DNA from 3 places in the Micromonospora sp. NPDC048935 genome. Region 2 is predicted to be linked to each of the others. Evidence: riboswitches for the same ligand, from Rfam matches in the RefSeq annotation. Region 2 holds a riboswitch; each other region holds the start of a gene.
The links. Region 2 has a riboswitch for cyclic di-AMP ahead of ACGFIW_RS05250 (C39 family peptidase). Riboswitches for the same ligand answer to the same signal wherever they lie in the genome.
Positions count from the first base shown of each region.

Region 1: linked by a shared signal. The riboswitch ahead of ACGFIW_RS32335 (NlpC/P60 family protein) and the one ahead of ACGFIW_RS05250 (C39 family peptidase) in region 2 are both predicted to bind cyclic di-AMP.
Region 3: linked by a shared signal. The riboswitch ahead of ACGFIW_RS27285 (coiled-coil domain-containing protein) and the one ahead of ACGFIW_RS05250 (C39 family peptidase) in region 2 are both predicted to bind cyclic di-AMP.

Region 1 covers NZ_JBICTZ010000018.1:80,695-83,961, reverse strand. Annotated here, with positions in the region: gene dcd (dCTP deaminase) at 1-447, shown strand, start outside; gene ACGFIW_RS32335 (NlpC/P60 family protein) at 508-1,494, opposite strand; cyclic di-AMP (ydaO/yuaA leader) riboswitch at 1,562-1,697, opposite strand; gene ACGFIW_RS32330 (N-acetylmuramoyl-L-alanine amidase) at 1,932-3,267, shown strand, end outside.
Region 2 covers NZ_JBICTZ010000001.1:1,055,122-1,058,388, reverse strand. Annotated here, with positions in the region: gene ACGFIW_RS05255 (alpha/beta fold hydrolase) at 1-158, opposite strand, end outside; gene ACGFIW_RS05250 (C39 family peptidase) at 292-1,131, opposite strand; cyclic di-AMP (ydaO/yuaA leader) riboswitch at 1,365-1,506, opposite strand; gene ACGFIW_RS05245 (hypothetical protein) at 1,772-2,560, opposite strand; gene ACGFIW_RS05240 (hypothetical protein) at 2,693-3,136, opposite strand; gene ACGFIW_RS05235 (acyltransferase family protein) at 3,229-3,267, opposite strand, start outside.
Region 3 covers NZ_JBICTZ010000011.1:219,593-222,859, reverse strand. Annotated here, with positions in the region: gene ACGFIW_RS27295 (HelD family protein) at 1-276, shown strand, start outside; gene ACGFIW_RS27290 (cation diffusion facilitator family transporter) at 384-1,301, shown strand; cyclic di-AMP (ydaO/yuaA leader) riboswitch at 1,414-1,545, shown strand; gene ACGFIW_RS27285 (coiled-coil domain-containing protein) at 1,551-2,621, shown strand; gene ACGFIW_RS27280 (hypothetical protein) at 2,824-3,267, shown strand, end outside.

The sequences.
Region 1 (3,267 bases), on a different contig from region 2:
AACCATCTCTACACCCACATCGATCCGGCGATGCAGCAGGACGACCTGACCTCGGCGATCGAGGTGCCCGACGGGGAGCCGTTCGTGCTGCACCCCGGTGAGTTCGTGCTCGCCTCGACGCTGGAGGTCATCTCGCTCGGTGACCAGCTCGCCGGCCGGCTGGAGGGCAAGAGTTCGCTGGGGCGGCTCGGGCTGCTCACGCACTCCACGGCCGGCTTCATCGACCCCGGCTTCTCCGGTCACGTCACGCTGGAACTCTCGAACGTGGCCAACCTGCCGATCACCCTCTGGCCGGGAATGAAGATCGGGCAGCTCTGCATCTTCCGGCTCTCCTCGCCGGCCGAGCACCCGTACGGTTCGGCGGTCTACGGCTCGCGCTACCAGGGGCAGCGGGGGCCGACGCCGAGCCGTGCCTGGCAGCACTGGCGCACCTGGCCCACCCGCTGAACCCGTGACGACGAGGGCCCGCCGCGGCGGATCGCGACGGGCCCTCGGTCAGCGCACTGATCAGCCTGGACGGCCGTAGCTGTGGACCTGACCGTCGTCGGCCCGCTTCATCTTGACCGGTTCGCCGGCCTGCGAGGCGTGCACCACCCAGCCGTCACCGACGTACATGCCGACGTGGTGGATGTCGCTGTAGTAGAAGACCAGGTCACCGGGGCGCAGGTCGCCCTTGCTGACCTTCCTGGTGGCGCGGCTCTGCGCGGCGGCGTTGTGCGGCAGGGACACCCCGGCCTTCGCCCAGGCGGCCAGCATCAGCCCGGAGCAGTCGTACGAGTTCGGGCCCTCGGCACCCCAGACGTAGGGCTTGCCGATCTGCGCGCAGGCGAACTTGACCGCCGTGCCGGCGGCGCCACCGGGATAGCTGGCAGGGCAGGGCGCCGGGCGCAGCGGACCGCCGCCACCGCTGCCGTACACCTTGAGGCGCAGCTTCTGTAGCTTGTCGATCTCCTCGTTGATCTGCTTCTTCTTCGCCGCCAGCTGAGCCTCGGTGCGGGTCAGTTGGGCCACCATCGCATCGAGCGGCGCCTTCTGCCCGGCCAACGTGTCGCGCAGGTCGGCCACCTCGCGGACGTCCTGTTGCTGGTTGTGCGCGAAGCGGTCGAGCATTTCGAGCTGCCCGACCACCTCGCTGGGCGACCGGCTGCCCAGCACGGCGTTGACGGTCAGCACGTTCTCGCCCTTGTACGCGCGCACCGCCAGGGCGCTGACCTTGTCCATCGCGGCGTCGACCTGGCGCTCCAGCGGGACGATCCGGGCGGCAAGCGCGTCGGCCTGCCTGCGCTTGGCGGCGAGGTCGATCCGGGTGGCGTTGTGCTGTTCGATGATCGGTTCGAGTTTGTTCCAGTCGGCGTCGATCTGGCGCTCGATCTCGGCGACGGACGGGTCGGCGTGGGCCGCGGTGACGCTGCCGGTCAGGACGACGGCGACGCCGGCCAGTGCGGCGAGCGCGGTGGTGAAGCGGGACCAGCGTGGGCGCGGCGCGATCGACATGGGGTCGGCTGTTGCCGACCGCTCGGACGACGGCCGCGGGGCATGGAGTGCCACCGGGGTTCCGTACTCCTTCTTCCTGACCGCCTACCGGGTTAGCTGACGGGTTCGGGCGGGAAGTCGGCGCCCTACCGCAGTGGCTGCGGATTCACCCCGAGGGACGTGGGTCCCCGGTTCGTTCGGAAACGACTCGGCGGTGTCGGTCCGTTACCGCCCGGGCTGGGCGGAGCTGCTATCGGGCCGACGAAAGACCAGAGTAGAGACGCTCGTTACCACTTCGCAACCCGCACGGCCGTGACACTCCGTATCGATCGGAGAGGAGCATCGACCAGATGCGAAGATTTCTTTCTGGGCGGGTCGACACATAGAAAGGTATTGACGCGGACTCCCGGGCGGCGCGAAGGTGACCTGACCTGCACCCGTGGAATCTAGGGGGTTCGATGCACCCTCCAACCCTGTCCCCCGGCCGGCGCGCACTGCTCGCCGCCGCCGTGGTCGCCGCCGCGACCGCGGTGCCGCTACCCGCCAACGCCGCCGCCGCGCCCAGCGGCGACCGCCAGCAGCAGTACGCCGCCGCGGCGGCCGAGTTCGGCGTACCGACCGACGTGCTGCTCGGCGTCTCCTACCTGGAGTCCCGCTGGGACAGCAACGCCGGCACACCCAGCACCAGCGGCGGTTACGGCCCGATGCACCTGACCGACGCCAGACACGTGGCCGCGCTGCCCGTGGCCGGCCACCACGACACCGGCACAGGCACCGGCACCGGCACCGGCACCGGCACCGAGGATCCGCGCGGCGACGACTCCCGTACCCCGCTGGCACCCGCGCCTCGGCCGGCGGACCCGGCACCACCGGCCGCCGCGTTGCAGACCGTGGACGCCGCCGCCGCGCTGACCGGCGCGGCCCCCGACGCGCTGCGTACCGACGTCGGCGTCAACATCCGCGGCGGCGCGGCGCTGCTGGCCTCGTACCAGCGGGAGTTGGGTGCGCCCGTCGGTGCCGGCACCGACCCGGCCACCTGGTACGGCGCGGTGGCCCGCTACTCCGGCGCGGACACCGTCGACGCCGCGGCGGCCTTCGCCGACGAGGTCTTCACCACCATCGGCACCGGTGAGTCGCGGATGACCGACGACGGAGCGCGGATCACGCTGCCGGCCCGGGCGATCCGTCCGGAGCGCTCCTGGCTGGACCGACTGGGTCTGCGCCGGCTCGCCCGCCCGGACGGGCTGGAGTGCCCCCGCACCATCTCCTGCGAGTGGATCCCGGCGCCCTACGCGGCGTTCGGCGACGGGGACTACGGCAACCACGACCTGTCCGACCGGCCCGCCCGGCAGAAGGTCGAGTACATCGTCATCCACGACACCGAGGGCAGTTGGGCGACCACCCTGCAACTCGTGCGGGACCCGACCTACGTGAGCTGGCACTACACGCTGCGCTCGGTGGACGGGCACGTCGCCCAGCACGTGAAGACCAAGGATGTCGCCTGGCACGCCGGCAACTGGTACGTCAACGCCAAGGCGATCGGGCTGGAGCACGAGGGCTTCGCGGCGCAGGGCACCTGGTACACCGAGGCCATGTACCGGGCCTCGGCGAAGCTGGTCCGGCACCTCGCGCTGCGGCTGGGCGTCCCGCTGGACCGTCAGCACATCATCGGCCACGACAACGTGCCCGGCACCATCGCCGCGAACGTCCGGGGGATGCACTGGGACACCGGCCCGTACTGGGACTGGACGCACTACTTCATGCTGCTGCACGCGCCCCGGCTGGACACCGGCA
Region 2 (3,267 bases):
CAGCCGTGGCCGGCGAGGTCCGGTGCCAGCCACCGGCCGGGCCAGTGTTGTTCCAGGTGCGCCGCGCAGGGCAACCACACGTCACCGGTCGCCCCCATGCCGTGCAACAGCAGCAGGACCGGCCGTCGACCGGCGTGACCACCCGATTCGTCCACCACGGCCGCAGTCTCCCACGGTTCGCTGGCCGGGACGAGAGTCGCCGACGGGGGCGTACCCCGGGCCGGCGGGAGAGACGCCGCGGGCGTCGGCCCCTTGTGGGGGACGACGCCCGCGGCGGTTCGGGTGCCCGGGTCAGGCGGAGTAGCCCCGGCTGGTGATCCAGTTGGCCAGGTCGATGGTGGTGATCCAGTACGACGGGTCGGCCGGGTTCGCCGAGTCGGCGATCCGCACGGTGCGGCCGTTGTCCTTGTAACCCACGACAGCGACGTAGTGACCGCCGCCGTAGGAGTGCCAGCCGCCGTCGGTGTCGGTGGCGTCGCCGACGACGTTCGCCACCACGCCCCGGCCGTCGGTGATGGCCCGGACGACGTCGGCCTGGAGGCGGTCCATCTGCGCCGGGCTGGGCGCGCCGGGGAACATCCGGGTCCGGTACGGGGAACCCTTCACCTCGGCGTTGAGCGCCCGGGTGGTGTCCTCGGCCGAGTTGGTGCCCATCTCGGTGGTGCCCAGTTCGGCAGCGAGTTCTTCCTGGGTACGGTCGATCCCGCTGGCGCTGAGCGCGTTGCGGGTGGCCGCCGGGCCGCAGTTGTAGTACGTGTTCTGCGCCTCGTACTCGTAGTCGAGCACCTTGGTCGCCGGGGGCTTCGGCCGCTCCGGCTTACGGGTCAGGTCCGGGTTGCTGCTGACCTTGGCGGCGGGCGCGGGGGCGCTGGTGGCCGGGGCGGCGCTGGACGGCGCGGCGCTGGCCGACGGGGACGCGTCGCCGCGGGAGGTGGTGATGTCGCTGCGCATCTCGGCGACAGTGGTCGCGGTGCGCGGAGCGGCCGGGGCGTCGTCGGCGACGGTGAGCAGGGTGCCGGTGGTGGCGGCGAGCACGAGGGCCGCGGCGGAGGCGGCGACGATCTGGTACGGGCGCTCGGTCGCGATGCGGCGGAGCTGACGCTGCATGGTGTGCTTCACGGGGTCCTCCACGGATCGGGGGGAGAGCGGCACACCGGGGCGCGACCGGTGTCCGGGCAGGCGCCAGCGCGCGGACCGTGGTCCGCGGATGGTGAACCGCTCAGGGAATCGCCCGGCACGGCCGGGCGGGAGAGGCGATGACCCGAGGGGTCAGCTCACCGTCACTGGACGGATGAGCGGGGGCACCGCTGCGCCGTGGAGGCGAGGGAACAGCCGAGGGGTGGAAAGGTGCTGCACGAGTTGGGAACTCCTTCCGACACCGCCGACCGGGTTAGCTGACGGATTCGGGCGGGAAGATCGCCCTACCGCGGGCCGTGGCTCGCGGATTCACCCCGGACTTACTGATGGGTCCCCGGTTCGTTGATCACGATTGAGCGGGTCGGCGCGGCGTCGCCTCTTGCGATCGGTTACCGCACCGGACGGGACGACACTACTGGCCCACCCACACCCTGCCAAGCCGGCCTCACCTGCGTAAACCTCAATGGGAGCCGCAATTTCTGCGCGTATTGCCGATGACGTGACTCGATGGGACAACCGGTGACGGCGACGCCTCCGGTCGACAACCGGACAGGCCGCCGGCAATGCGGCCACAATCCCGGGAAAAATCGAGCCGATCGTGCCGGACGCCCGATTCGTAAATCCGTGACCGGGCTCACATAACGGATCGGGCTCGAAGGGCACGGGCCGGGCGCCAGCGTGCCACGACGGCGGGCCGGGGCACCCCGCGCACCAGCCGGCGGGCGGGCGCCGGGCTCGGCCGCAACCGGGCAACCGCCGTGGCCGCCTCCACCGCGAGGGTGCGCGCCGAGGAGGCGGCCAGGTCCGCATCCCGCCAGGCGGCCCGCTCCGCCGTGGCCGCGGCCTGGTAGTCGGCCAGCCGCGCGTCCCGGATCGCCCGGCTGAGCAGCGCCTCCTGCTCGACCGGGTGCCGCCGGGGATCCCAGCCGCGCCGCCGCCCGAAGACATCACCGAGCTGCGCCATGGTCAGGTCACCCCGCCAGTACGCCGCCGTCGCCGCCCGGTGCAGGTAGCGCTCCCGGGACGCGTACTCGGCGGGGGTGCGGGGGGTGCCCGGGGTGGGCAGCGCCCCGGACACCGCGAAGCGACGCGCGGCGGTGTCCGCCTCGTCGTACCGCGCCCAGGCCCGTTCCACCTGCTCCTGAGCCGTCAACCAGGCATCCCGTCGCCGCCCGGCCGTCTTGGCAGCGCCGGCCGCGGCGACGGCCACCTCCTCGGCGTACCGGTGTCTGTCGACGGTTTCGGCCGCGGCCACCTCGCGGGCGGTCGGGACGGGCGGCGGCGGGCCGTCGGCGGGCCGGTCCCGTTCGGGCCGGGCGACAAGCACGGCGAGGACGCCCAGTGCCAGCAGGAACAGGGCCGACCAGATGGCGGCTGCCTGCGGCACCTCGGTTACGAACTGGTAGAAGACGACTGTCTCCATGGTCGGCACCTCGCGGAGGAAGCAGAGCGATGGGAGCCCCACCGGCCGCCGGCCACGGCGGGCCACGGGATCGGCGGGGTGCGGAGCTGGTGGGTCGACAGGGCGCGGCGACGGGACGCGTGTCCCGCTGGCTCAGCGCCCGGGTGGGCCCCGGGGCGGCCAGTTGTGCAGACCGTCGACGAGCGGCAGCCGGTCGGACCCGGTCGCGCACACCGGCAGCACGCCGGTCGCGATGGCGCCCTGGGCGCCGGGGAGAGCCGGTTGTGCGTCGACCGACCAGGCCGGGAAGGCCCCCTCGGCGACACCCGCACCGGCCGCCGGCACCGGGTGCGCGGCCTCCTCGGCCGCCGCCGGCCAGGTGGGCCGGCAGGCCGCCGCGGGCGGACCGGAGCCGAACGGCGACAGCACCGCGCTCAGGCTCGGCACCGCGCTCAGGCTCGGTAGGGCGCTTGGCGTCGGCACGGTGGCCGGGCCTGCGCCGAGCGCCAGGGCCGCGACGACGGCGAGGCTGGTCAGCACCCGTGTCGCCCAGCGCGCCACCCACCACAGCGGACAGGTGAACGCGACCGGAAGCACCTCCCCACGCTACCGTCGTGCCGACGCCTGGCGCACCGACCACGGGCGTGTCGGCGTACGCCGCGCCGAGACGCTGACCTGGGTGGACGGTGTCAGCGGGTGTCCGCGTACGTCGATCGATTCTCGGTCTG
Region 3 (3,267 bases), on a different contig from region 2:
CAGGCGGCCTCCGGCCTGCTGACCGAGGTGGAGGGCACGGTCGGGGTGATCACGCCGGTTCCCCGTCGGGACGAGGTCGCCGGTTGGCTCGCCGCGCTCGACGCGCCGCGCCTGCAGGTGGTGACCAGCCTGGAGGCCAAGGGCATGGAGTACGACGGAGTCGTGCTCGTCGCCCCGAGCGAGATCCGGGCGGATCCGGGTGCCGGGGTACGCACCCTCTACGTGGCGCTGTCCCGGGCCACGCAGCGACTCACCACCATCGACCCGACCGGCTGATCCGTGCCAGCTCGTCGGCCGGGCCAGCGGCCGGCCCAACACTTGCACACATAGCGATGTGAACATACATTTGACCGGGCCCCGGCCGGCAGCGGAAGGTGGATCTCGTGGGCGCAGGTCATGACCACCACCATGGGTCCGTCGCCAATGCCGCACAGCAGCACCGGGGCCGCCTCTGGGCGGCATTCGGGCTGCTCGCCACCCTGATGGTGGTCGAGGCGGTGGCCGCCCTGCGCACCGGCTCGCTCGCCCTGCTCTCCGACGCCGGGCACATGTTCACCGACGTGCTCGGCATCGGGATGGCGCTCGCCGCGATCACCGCGACCCGACGGGCCACCGGCGACCCACAGCGCACCTTCGGGCTCTACCGCCTCGAGGTGCTCGCCGCACTGGCCAACGCCGTCCTGCTCTCCGGCGTCGCGATCTACGTGGTGATCGCCGCGATCCGCCGCTTCGGTGCCCCACACGAGGTCGTCGCCGGCCCGATGCTCGTGGTGGCCGTGCTCGGCCTGCTCGCGAACATCGCCGCCTTCGCCCTGCTCCGCGCCGGCGCCCGGGAGAGCATCAACCTCCAGGGCGCCTATCTGGAGGTGCTCGGCGACCTGCTCGGCTCACTCGGTGTGATCGGCGCCGCACTGCTCATCGCCGTCACCGACTGGTGGTGGGCCGACCCGCTGGTCGCGGTCGCCATCGGCGCGTTCATCCTGCCGCGCACCTGGCGGCTGGCCCGCGCCGCCGTCCGCATCCTGGTGCAGGCCGCCCCGGAACACCTGCCGGTGACCGCCGTGCACGACCGGCTGGCCGCCGTACCCGGTGTGGTGGAGGTGCACGACCTGCACGTCTGGACGCTCACCTCGGGCATGGAGGTCGCCTCCGCGCACCTGACCATGGCACCCGGCGCGGAGGTCGGCGCGGTGCTGACCGCAGCGCGTACCGCCCTGCACGACGACTTCCGGATCGAACACGCGACGTTGCAGATCGAGCCCGGCGCCGCCACCGGGGCCTGTGGCTCCATCGAGTGGTAACACCCGTTTCCGTGATGACGCGCGCACCTTCCGTCACATCGGCTGCAGCAGCCCCACCGGCACCGGTAGGCTCGGTCCCGGCCTCCACCAGGCGGCGCCCTCCAGGCGCCGGTGGCGGTCGCCGCCTAATCGCCCAACCAGGCGAACCGGGGAACCACGTTCCTGGGGTGCATCCGCGTCAGCGGTAGGGATCTTCCGTCCCGAACCCGTCAGCTAACCCGGTCGGCGGCTGACGGAAGGACATGCGCAGTGGCACCAGCACGACCCCCCGCCGCCCGACTGGCGGCCCTGATCGTCGCGATGTTCGCCCTCGGCGTCGCACTCCCGGCCGGCGCCGCCTCGGCCGCTCCCCCGACCGGCCTACGGGCCGCCGCCGCACCCGACTCCGACGAGGAGGGCGGCACCCCGTCGCTGCGCGCCCAACTTGAGGCCGCCAGCAAGGGCTACCTGGACGCGAAACGCGCTCTGGACACCTCCGTGCAGCGGCAGCAACAGCTCGCCACCCAACTGAAGGGCATCGAGGTCGAGCTGGCCCAGCGCGACGGCAAGGTCGGCCAGATCGCCGGCGTGGCGTACCGCACCGGCCGGCTCGGCGCGGTGTCGGCACTGCTCAACAGCAGCAGCCCGGAGGGCTTCATGGACCGGGCCGCCGCACTGGAGGCGGTGGCCGCCAACGAGGACCGGGTGCTGCGCGACCTGCTCTCCACCAAGGACCAGGCCAACCGCACCCGGGCCGCCCTGAACGGCGAGATCACCGAACAACGCAAGCAGGTCACGGTCATGGCCAAGCGCAAGGAGCAGGCCGAACGCGCCCTCACCGTCGCCAACACACCCAAGCCGCCGCAGACCACCGCCGACACCGGCTCCAACCGGGGCACCTCCACCGCCAACGCGAAGGCGGCACCGCGCAACTCCGATGGCTCCTGGCCATCCGAGTCGTGCAGCGTCAACGACCCCACGCCCGCCAACGGCTGCATCACCCCGCGCACCCTGCACGCGCTCAACCAGGCCAAGGCTGCCGGCTTCACCCGGTACGTCTCCTGTCACCGCCCCAGCGGCTCCGGCGAACACCCGAAGGGCCGGGCCTGCGACTTCGCCGCGCAGACGAGCGGCTTCGGCGGCAACGCCACCGGCGGCGACAAGACGTACGGCAACAACCTGGCCGCGTACTTCATCCGCAACGCCGACCGGCTCGCCGTGCTGTACGTGATCTGGTACCGGCAGATCTGGCTGCCCAGCAGCGGGTGGAAGTCGTACAGCGGCGCCGGTGGCACCCCGTCCACCGACCACACCAACCACGTACACCTGTCGGTCTACTGACCCACCCGACGGCTCCCCCGGTCCGGGTCCGGGGATGATCCACTCGCGTTCGCCAACTCCGGGGTATCTCGTCGTCCCGGATACCCCGGAGTTGGCGATGTCGTGTTGAGCACGGCACCGAGCCGGGGTACGTCGCCGGGCGTACCCCGGATGTCGTCGGCGATCGGACGACCTGGCGCGGGTCGGCGGGCAGCATCGCGGTATGCGCCGGATCCCACCCACCGCCCGCAAGGGGCTCCTCACTCTGCACCTGGTCACCTCGCTCGGCTGGCTCGGTGCCGACCTGGTGCTCCTGACGCTCGGCATCGCCGTCCAGCGGGGTGCCGACCCGGCGGTTGTCTACCCGGTCACGGCGCTTGTCGGCACGGTGCTGTTCGCGCCGCTGAGCGTCCTGGTCTGGCTGGTCGGGGTCGCCAGCGCGCTGTTCACCCCGTGGGGCCTCTGGCGCTATCGCTGGGTGGTGGCCAAGCTCGTGCTCACCACGGTGATGGTCGGGCTGGTGCTGTTCCTGCTCACGCCGAATCTGCGGCACGCCGGTGCGGTGGGCGCCGCCCTCCCCGCACGGGACCGCGTCGACCTGGTGATCGCGCCCGCGGTGTCGACCAGCCTGATGATCATCGCAACGGTGCTGTCCACGTACAAGCCG